Regions from separate parts of the Pseudonocardia sp. HH130629-09 genome, predicted to be linked through region 2. Evidence: predicted binding sites of a transcription regulator. Region 2 holds the regulator's gene; the other holds the start of a gene.
The links. Region 2 encodes LexA, which represses DNA repair genes until DNA is damaged. Its sites were predicted from a motif close to CGAACACGTGTTCG; they were not measured.
Positions count from the first base shown of each region.

Region 1: a site for LexA is predicted at 2,199-2,212, ahead of ruvC (crossover junction endodeoxyribonuclease RuvC). Genes of this name have one in related genera too.

Region 1 covers NZ_CP011868.1:2,544,171-2,548,574, reverse strand. Annotated here, with positions in the region: gene XF36_RS11725 (hypothetical protein) at 1-360, opposite strand, end outside; gene XF36_RS11720 (hypothetical protein) at 656-1,351, opposite strand; gene XF36_RS11715 (alpha/beta hydrolase) at 1,351-1,971, opposite strand; gene ruvC (crossover junction endodeoxyribonuclease RuvC) at 2,235-2,885, shown strand; gene ruvA (Holliday junction branch migration protein RuvA) at 2,987-3,592, shown strand; gene ruvB (Holliday junction branch migration DNA helicase RuvB) at 3,643-4,404, shown strand, end outside.
Region 2 covers NZ_CP011868.1:1,318,181-1,322,584, reverse strand. Annotated here, with positions in the region: gene nrdR (transcriptional regulator NrdR) at 1-65, opposite strand, end outside; gene XF36_RS05915 (hypothetical protein) at 691-1,407, opposite strand; gene XF36_RS31345 (hypothetical protein) at 1,571-1,795, opposite strand; gene lexA (transcriptional repressor LexA) at 2,037-2,795, shown strand; gene XF36_RS05900 (hypothetical protein) at 2,825-3,889, opposite strand; gene hflX (GTPase HflX) at 3,925-4,404, opposite strand, start outside.

The sequences.
Region 1 (4,404 bases), 1.2 Mb from region 2:
GCGCAGATGTCCAGGCGCGAGGATGCGGCCGGCGCGGCCCAGCTCCGCGACGAGCTGCTCGACCGCGACGTCCTGACGGCGGGCCGCGGCGTGCAGGATCGCGCAGAGCCGCGCGACCGTGTCGGTGCCCGCGGTGCCGGCCGTGCCCGCCGTGTCTGTGGTGCCGGCCGTGACGCCGGTGGTGGTGTCGGTCGTGCCACCGGCCGCGAGGCCGATCGGGGTGGCACGGGGGCCGGTGCGGCGTCGGGTGTCGCGCTCATGGCGCAGCACCGCGGCCAGGTCGCGCCCGGCGGCGGCGATGACGTCGGCGTCGTCGGTGTGGACCGCGACGACCGCGTCGGCGTCCCCGGCCGCGGCCACCGCGCGTTCCGCGGAACGCGACCATGCCGCAGCGCGCGCCGCCCGGCCAAGGACGCCGGAAGCTCCAGCCCGCCGACCTCGGCATCGGCCAGGGCGACCAGCAGATCCCCGATCAGGACGGCCCGGCGGGCCCAGGTCGCCCGATCCCCGGGCAGACCCCGGTGCACGACGACGCCGCCTGCGCGGGTTCGGCCGGCGGCACGTCGGGGCGGCGGGGATGCGGGACCGGGCACGACATCGGCGTCACCTCCTGCGGTGCCGACGTCGGTAGGGTCGCAAACCGACCCACCTGCTGTTACAGCGCGGCGGCTGACGGTGCGGGCCCCCCGCCGGACGGTCCGTGCCCGGCGTCCGGCGGTGCGGCTCCCGGCGTCGCGGATCTCCGCGGTGCGGCTGTCAGCGGTGCGGCCGTCTGCGGTGCGGCTGTCGGCGGTAGGGCCGTCTGCGGTGCGGCTGCCGCCGGTTCCAGGATCGTCAGCTCGGCGGGGCCGAGGCGGAGCACGCCGTCGTCGAGGGGCTCGCAGCGCACCCCGCCCCGGCCACCCAGCGCGGCGCACGCGCCGTCGCCGATCTCGGTGTCCATCCAGCGGCACGGCGCGGCGGCGCGGTGCGCGCGGAAGCGGACCGCGCCGCCGCCGGAGTCCAGGGCGAACAGCGCGCCGGTGCCGCCCCGGCCCGGTGCGGCGAGCGCGTCGACCGGTGCGCCCCGCAGCACGATGTTGCACCGCGCCGGCCGCGGGGTCGCCGTGGCCTCGACGACGTCGCCGAGGACCGTGCGCAGGTGGTCCAGCGACTCCGCGGCCAGCAGCGTCACCGCGGCCCGGGCGTGCGCCGGTCGGCCGGCGTAGCGGTCGCCGACGATCCCGTGGCCGGCGCGCACCCGGACCTCGTCGCGCAGCGGCGGCTCCGGGGCGGGACGCGGCCCGTCGGCGGGCCTGCCCTCGTAGGCGTGCTGGGACGCGACCACCAGTGCGGTGATCTCGACCCGCATCAGTTCAGCCCGGTCAGGAAGCGGATCACGGCCTCCCGGGTCAGCTGCGCACCGGGACTGCCGAAGGGGCGGTCGAAGACGTGGTCGGCGTAGGGGACGGTGACCAGCCTGCCGTCGACCCCCGCGGAGCGGAGCTGCCGGTCGTAGGCGGCGACCCGGTCGGGCAGGACGTAGTGGTCCGCGGAGCCGAGCAGCAGGGTCGGTGGGAGCCCGGGGCGCACCTGCTCGGCGGGGGAGAGCAGCCGCAGCAGGCCCGGAGCCTGGTCGGCGCTGCCGCCGAACAGGGTGCGTGCCACGTCGGGGTCGACCAGCGTCAGGTCGACGGGCGGGTAGTAGGCGACCACGCCGACCGGCGGCGGGCCGGGCGTCGGCGGTGGGGCGTCGGCCGGGCCGGTGCCGCCGTAGGCGGCGGGTGCCTCGGAGCACGCCAGTGTCCCGTCGAGCAGTCCGGAGGTGACCGACAGCGCCAGCGTCGCCCCGGCGGACTGCCCGCCCAGGACCAGCCGCGCGGGGTCCAGACCCGCCTCGCCCGCGTGCGCGCGGACCCAGTCGACGGCGCACGCGACGTCGCGCTGCTGGTCGCGGCCGACGGGCTCGGGTGGCGGCAGCCGGTAGTCCACCGCGGCGACCGCCCAGCCGCGCTCGGCGAGCCACCGGGGTCTCGTGGCGGAACGTCCCCACCAGCACGACCAGCAGCAGCGCGGCCCACACCCACGCGAGGACCCGGAGGAACGACGTCACCTGCGCACCCTGTCATCCCGGGCGTCACCCCGGTCCGCCCGGCCGGCCCGGGCCCGCCGGTCCGGCGTGCCCGCCCGGATGGGACCGTCCCGACCGGTACGGTTCTCGAACGGCTGTGCGGTCCGAGGCGAGGGGGACACCGGTGCGGGTGCTCGGGGTCGACCCCGGACTGACGCGGTGCGGCATCGGCGTCGTCGAGGCCGGTGCGGGCCGGACCGTCGGGTTCGTCGACGTCGGCGTCGCCCGCAGTGAGCCGGCCCTGCCGCTGGAACGGCGGCTGCTCGCCGTCGCCGACGAGGTGGAGCGCTGGGTGGCCCGGCACCGGCCCGACGTGATCGCCGTCGAGCGGGTGTTCAGCCAGAACAACGTCCGCACCGTGATGGGCACCGCCCAGGTCAGCGGCGTCGTCGTGCTCGTCGCGGCCCGGGCGGGGCTGCCGGTCGCCTTCCACACCCCCAGCGAGGTGAAGGCCGCCGTCACCGGTGAGGGCCGCGCGGGCAAGGCACAGGTCACCGCGATGGTCACCCGGCTCCTCGGCCTGGACGCACCCCCGAAGCCCGCCGACGCCGCCGACGCACTCGCGCTCGCCATCTGCCACTGCTGGCGCTCACCGATGATCGACCGGATGGCGCAGGCCCAGGCCCGCGCCGAGGAGCTGGCCGCGGTGCACCGTGCCCGGCTCGCCGAGGCCCAGCGCGAGCGCGGCGGCGCCCGGCCCGGTGCCGCCGAGCAGTGGGCCGCGGCCCGCGCGGCCGCCGACGCCCGCTCGGCCGGCGGGTGGCGCGCGCGCTGACCCCTCTCGCCCGGTGGTGGCGTGGTGTCGCGTGCGGTCCGGTCGGTGCGGCCCGGTAGCGTCGGTGCTCGAACGGTCGTTCGTCGGAAGGGGACCTGTCAGTGATCCACTCGGTGCGCGGTCCGGTGCTGGATATCGGGCTGGACCACGCGGTCATCGAGGTGGGTGGGGTCGGGCTCGCGGTGTACGCCACCCCCGCCACGCTGGGCGGGCTGCGTCGCGGGGACGAGGCCCGGCTGTCGACCACGCTGGTGGTGCGCGAGGACTCACTGACCCTCTACGGGTTCGCCGACGCCGAGGAACGCGAGCTGTTCCTGCTGCTGCAGACGGTGTCCGGGATCGGGACGCGGCTCGCGCTCGCGACGATCGCGGTGCTGGAGCCGGACACACTGCGCCGCGCGCTGGCCGACGGCGACCTGGCCGTGCTCACCCGCATCCCCGGCGTCGGGCGCAAGAGCGCCGAGCGCCTGGTCGTGGAGCTGCGCGACAAGGTGACCGCGCCGGCCGCGGTGCCCGCGGGCGCCGTCGCGGCCGCACCGGCCCCGATGCTCGGGGTGCGCGACCAGGTCGTCGAGGCGCTGCTCGGGCTCGGCTTCACCCAGCGCCCGGCCGAGCAGGCCGTCGACGCGGTCCTGGCCCACGCCCCCGACACCGACGCCCGGGACCTGCTGCGCACCGCGCTGTCGAGCCTGAGCAGGTCGCGGTGACCGACCCCGACCCCTACGCCGGGGTCGACGGCCGGCTCGACGAGCGCGCCGTGGACGCCGGGGTCCAGCCGGGGGACACCGACGTCGAGGCGTCGCTGCGGCCCCGCTCGCTGGCCGAGTTCGTCGGCCAGCCCCGGGTCCGCGAGCAGCTGCATCTGGTGCTGGAGGGCGCCCGTCGCCGCGGCGACCCGCCGGACCACATCCTGCTCTCCGGCCCGCCCGGGCTCGGCAAGACCAGCCTCGCCATGATCATCGCCCAGGAGATGGGGGCCGCGATCCGGCTGACCTCCGGCCCGGCGCTGGAGCGTGCCGGGGACCTCGCGGCGATGCTGTCCAACCTCGTGCCCGGCGACGTGCTGTTCATCGACGAGATCCACCGCACCGCCCGGCCCGCCGAGGAGATGCTCTACCTCGCGATGGAGGACTTCCGGGTCGACGTCGTCGTCGGCAAGGGCCCGGGTGCCACCTCGATCCCGCTCGAGGTCGCGCCGTTCACCCTGGTCGGGGCCACGACGCGGGCTGGCTCGCTGACCGGTCCGCTGCGCGACCGGTTCGGTTTCACCGGGCAGATGGAGTTCTACGACGTCCCCGAGCTGGAGCTCGTGCTCCGCCGTGCCGCCGGGATCCTCGGCATCGACCTGCGCCCCGACGGCGGGGCCGAGATCGCCGGTCGCTGCCGCGGCACCCCCCGGGTGGCGAACCGGCTGCTTCGCCGGGTCCGCGACTACGCCGAGGTCCGCGCGGACGGGGTGGTCACCCGGGAGGTCGCCCGCGACGCGCTGGCCGTGTACGACGTCGACGAGCTCGGCCTC
Region 2 (4,404 bases):
CCGTCGTCGGCGGTCCGTGAGTCGATCACGCGGGAGTCCGGGTGCCGGCAGAACGGGCAGCGCATGGACGCTCACACCCTCTCCCGTAACGTTCCGGAAACTCTCCGCAGTGATCCATCCCCCCAACCAGTGGCGGAACAACGTCAATGTAACCCCTACATCTAGGGGTCCGCCATCCCGGGGCCCACGCCGCGCCGAGCTTCGCCCGATCGGGATCCGAGCCTTGCACACCACGTTCCGCGACCGGCTCGTCGCCGACGATCATGGAGGGGGACATCGGCGCTGGTGGCGCCGAGGAACGTCACGCGCGGCGCCGTCCGTCGCGCCGCGGGGACCGCGACCGGCGGCACCCGATGCGGGGACACGCCCGGCGGACGCGCCCGGCGGCACGCCGCCGACGATCCGGCGACATCCCGGCGACCGCCGCCCGACGTCCGCGTGCCGGCCCAGCGCACGCCATCACCCGATGCGACGCCGGCACGGCGCCGGATCGCTCCACACCGTCACCGCACCGCCACCGCTGTGACCACGGTTGCCGCGCCGGCACCGCACCACGGCACGCCCGACCGGCTCCGCCCCGGGAGCCCGACACGTCGGCACCGCACCCCTGCACACCCCGGGCCGGGCACGCCGGCACCACTCCGTGCCACGGGCCTGGCCCACCGGGACCGCACCGCGACCCGACCCGCCTCAGCGCACGGCACCGACCGACGGAACGGCGGCCGCGGGGGCGTTCCAGCCCGCCGCCGCGTCGCCCAGCAACCCGAGCGCCACCACCGCGGTCGTGGCGCACAGCAGCACCGCGACCCCGGTCAGGAACCGCTCCAGGCGCCCGCGGACCCGGCTGCGGGCCGGGCGGGGGCGGGCCGGGACCAGGCAACGCCGGTCCAGCGGACGGACCGTGCGCGGCGCCGGCACGGCCACCGACCGCGGACCGGACGGCGCCGCGACCCGGGCGGGCCGCACCAGGGTCGCCGTGGAGCCTGGCGCCGAGGTGGTACAGCGGGGCGTCCGGACCGCGACGTTCGGACCACCGGTGACGCCACGCGGGACCGCCGGATCGGCCGGTGCCGCGGTCCGGGCCGCACGCCCGGGAACTGTCGGACCGGGCGCCGTCGGACCGGACGTCGGAACACCGGGCGCCGTGGCGCGCCGGGAACGGGCAGCGGGGTGCCGTGCAACCGACTTGGTCAGTGCGCGCTCCCGTGCACCGTGGGCGGCCCACCGGTGCGCGGCGCGCGCGACGGCCGACGAGCCGGCACCGGCCGGACCGGCCACACCCTCCGCGGCCCGCACCCGCTCCCGGGCGGCGCGCCGGGCGCGCGAGGTGGGAGTGCCGGGCGCGGGGGCACCGGTCAGGCAGCCGACCGGGCCGTGGTCGCGGATCCGCTCGTCGAACTCTCGCATGGCTCCTCCTGCCGTCGGACCACCCGGCCCCCGGGCGGTCTCGTCTCCCCCGCTCCCGACCGGCCCTTCCCTGAGCCCGGTCGAACGGGCGTACGAGCGGTGTAGCACCCGACACCGACAACAACCGCGTCTCCGCAGTTCACCGCCCGTGCCGGAGACGCTCTCAGCGTGGCGCGCCGACCGCGGGCGGCACGGCCGGGCCGTGGGCGGCGACGTCGGCGACCACCCCGAGCGCGACGACCGCGGCCGCCGAGGCGAGCAGGACACTCACCGCCGCCACCACGCGGCGCACGGGACCCGGTGCCGGGACCGCCCGCACCACGTCGGCCGCGGGGCCGACCGCAGCCCGTCCGATGACCGTCATGCCCCCGATGACCGCTGCGTCCACGATCGCCACCCCCACTGCCGCTCCCGCTGCCGGTCGCCCCGCGCGGCCGGACGGCGACGCGGACGGCATCCGATCGAACCAGAACGATCGAACCGGTGTTCGATCGAACGCCTGTGCGATGTTCTACCACCACGACCCGACGGAATCCACGACACGCCCGGGCGACTTCGAACGCATGTTTGGCGAACGGGCCCGCGACGGCTAGGGTCGTCGCCGTAAGTACCCCGAGGAGGCGAATGCGATGGCAGCGGACGACACCGGACACGGTGGTCCCGGCGTGACCGGCACCGCCGCGGACCGGGGATCCGCGACGGTCCGGGAGTTCCCCGACCCCGCGACCGACACCCGCGGCCTGACCCCGCGGCAGAAGAAGGTCCTGGCCGTCATCCGGGACTGGGTGGACCGGTACGGCTACCCGCCCAGCGTCCGCGAGATCGGTGACGCGGTGGGCCTCACGTCCACCTCGTCGGTGCACCACCAGCTCCGGACCCTGGAGCGCAAGGGCTTCCTCCGGCGCGACCCGAACCGCACCCGCGCGGTCGACGTCCGCAGCCCGGAGCAGATCGCCGGCACCGACGGGTCGGACTCCGACGCCGACACGGCCGAGCTGCGTTCCGCGCGGCCGGCGCCGGCGTTCGTGCCGCTCATCGGCGACATCGCCGCCGGTGGCCCGATCCTGGCCGAGCAGGCCGTGCAGGACGTGTTCCCGCTGCCGCGTGAGATCGTCGGCGAGGGCACTCTGTTCCTGCTCAACGTCAAGGGCGACTCGATGGTCGACGCCGCGATCACCGACGGCGACTGGGTCGTCGTGCGCCAGCAGCCGGTGGCCGAGCAGGGCGAGATCGTGGCCGCGATGATCGACGGCGAGGCGACGGTCAAGACGTTCCGCCGCAAGGACGGGCACATCTGGCTGATGCCGGCGAACGCCGCCTACGATCCGATCCCGGGTGACGACGCGTCGATCCTCGGCCGCGTCGTGGCGGTCCTGCGCCGCCTCTGACCTCCTCAAGCGGCGCCCGGTTCCCGCGGTCAGCGGGACCGGCGGCGCCGTCCGTGCAGGGACATCGCGACGGCACCGGTCACCAGCAGCACTGCGAGCACCGCGGCCCCGCCCGCGGCGGGCAGCCACGACGGGTACGTGCGGTACTCCGGCACCTCGGCGGGCTGGGCCACGACGGGTGCCTGCGGGCCGGTCGCCGCGGGCACCGCGCCCGGGACGACGGTGATCGCCGCCGCGGTCAGGCCCCGGGCCTCGCTGCCGGAGTGCAGTGCACCCCGGCCGTCCGGGGCGATCGCCTCGCCCTGGGCCTCGTCCGGCAACGGCACCGGCAGCGGTGCCCCGCCCAGCGCCGCGACCAGCACGTCGGCCGTCGCCGGTCCGCCGACGGGCAGCGGGAACACCCAGGCGTCGGTGTAGGTCCGCAGCACGGCGGCGCGTCCGCCGTCGGCCCCGGCCGGTGAGACCCCGCCGCCGGTGATCGTGCGGGACCCGGCGGCCCCGAGCGGCCCGCCGCCGGTGCCCGACCAGGGCAGCACGACCTGTGCCACCCGGCGCAGCGGGACCGGGCCCCCGCCCTCGCGCAGCGGTGCGTCGGGTCGGTACACCCCGGCGGCCCCGGTGGTCTTGTCGACCAGCAGGGGCACGCCGTCGTCGCCGACCAGCAGCGCCTCGACGTCGCGCGGACCGTCGGGGTGGACCAGGTCGTACACGCGTGGGGGCCCGGCCGGGGGCAGCACGACGAGCCTGACCGAGCCACGCTGTGCCCCGTTGTCACCGGTGTCGGCGAGCCAGAGTTCCCCGCCCGGTCCGAGCCCGAGGTCCTCGACGTCGGTGACCGGGACGTCGGCCTGCCGGGTACCGGTGACCGCGCAGCCAGACGGGTCCAGGGTGAACGTCCGCGCGGCCCCCCCGCCGTCGACGATCGCGTGGTAGCGCTGCGGGGCTCCGCCGGGCGCGCCCTCGGCGACCAGCCCGGACAGCTCCGCCAGCCGCGGGTCGTCGACGGTGCAGACCGGGTGCGCCCCGGGCGGCGGCGCGGCCGCACCCGTGAGCGCACCGGTCAGGCAGAGGACCGTGGTCAGGCGACGGGCCACGACCCCCGGACGCGGTGGCCCACCCGGCCGCCCACTCAGTGGCCCGCTGCCGTCGCCGGCAGGTCGGCGCCGGTCCCGGTCGGGACGGCAGAGCCCGCCACCGCGAACGGCAGCACCGCGGTGCCCAGCTCCGGCTTCACCCGCGCCCGGATCCGGGTGCCGTCGGCGGTGTGGGACTCGGCGAGGATCTCGCCGTCGTCGTGCAGCCGCGCGACCAGCGCACCCTCGGTGTAGGGCAGCAGGAGGTCGACCTCGTAGTCCGGGCGCGGCAGGCGCTCGGCGATGTGCTCGCGGAGCCGGTCGATCCCGGTGCCGCTGTGTGCCGAGACGAACACGGCGTCCGGCTGGGCGTGCCGCAGCCGGGCCAGCGCGAGGTCACCGGCCGCGTCGATCTTGTTGATCACGAGCAGCTCGGGGGGCATCGTGTCGCCCGCGGCCTCCCCCACCTCGACGAGCACCTGCCGGACCGCGGCGATCTGGTCGTCGGGCAGCGGGTCGGACCCGTCGACGACGTG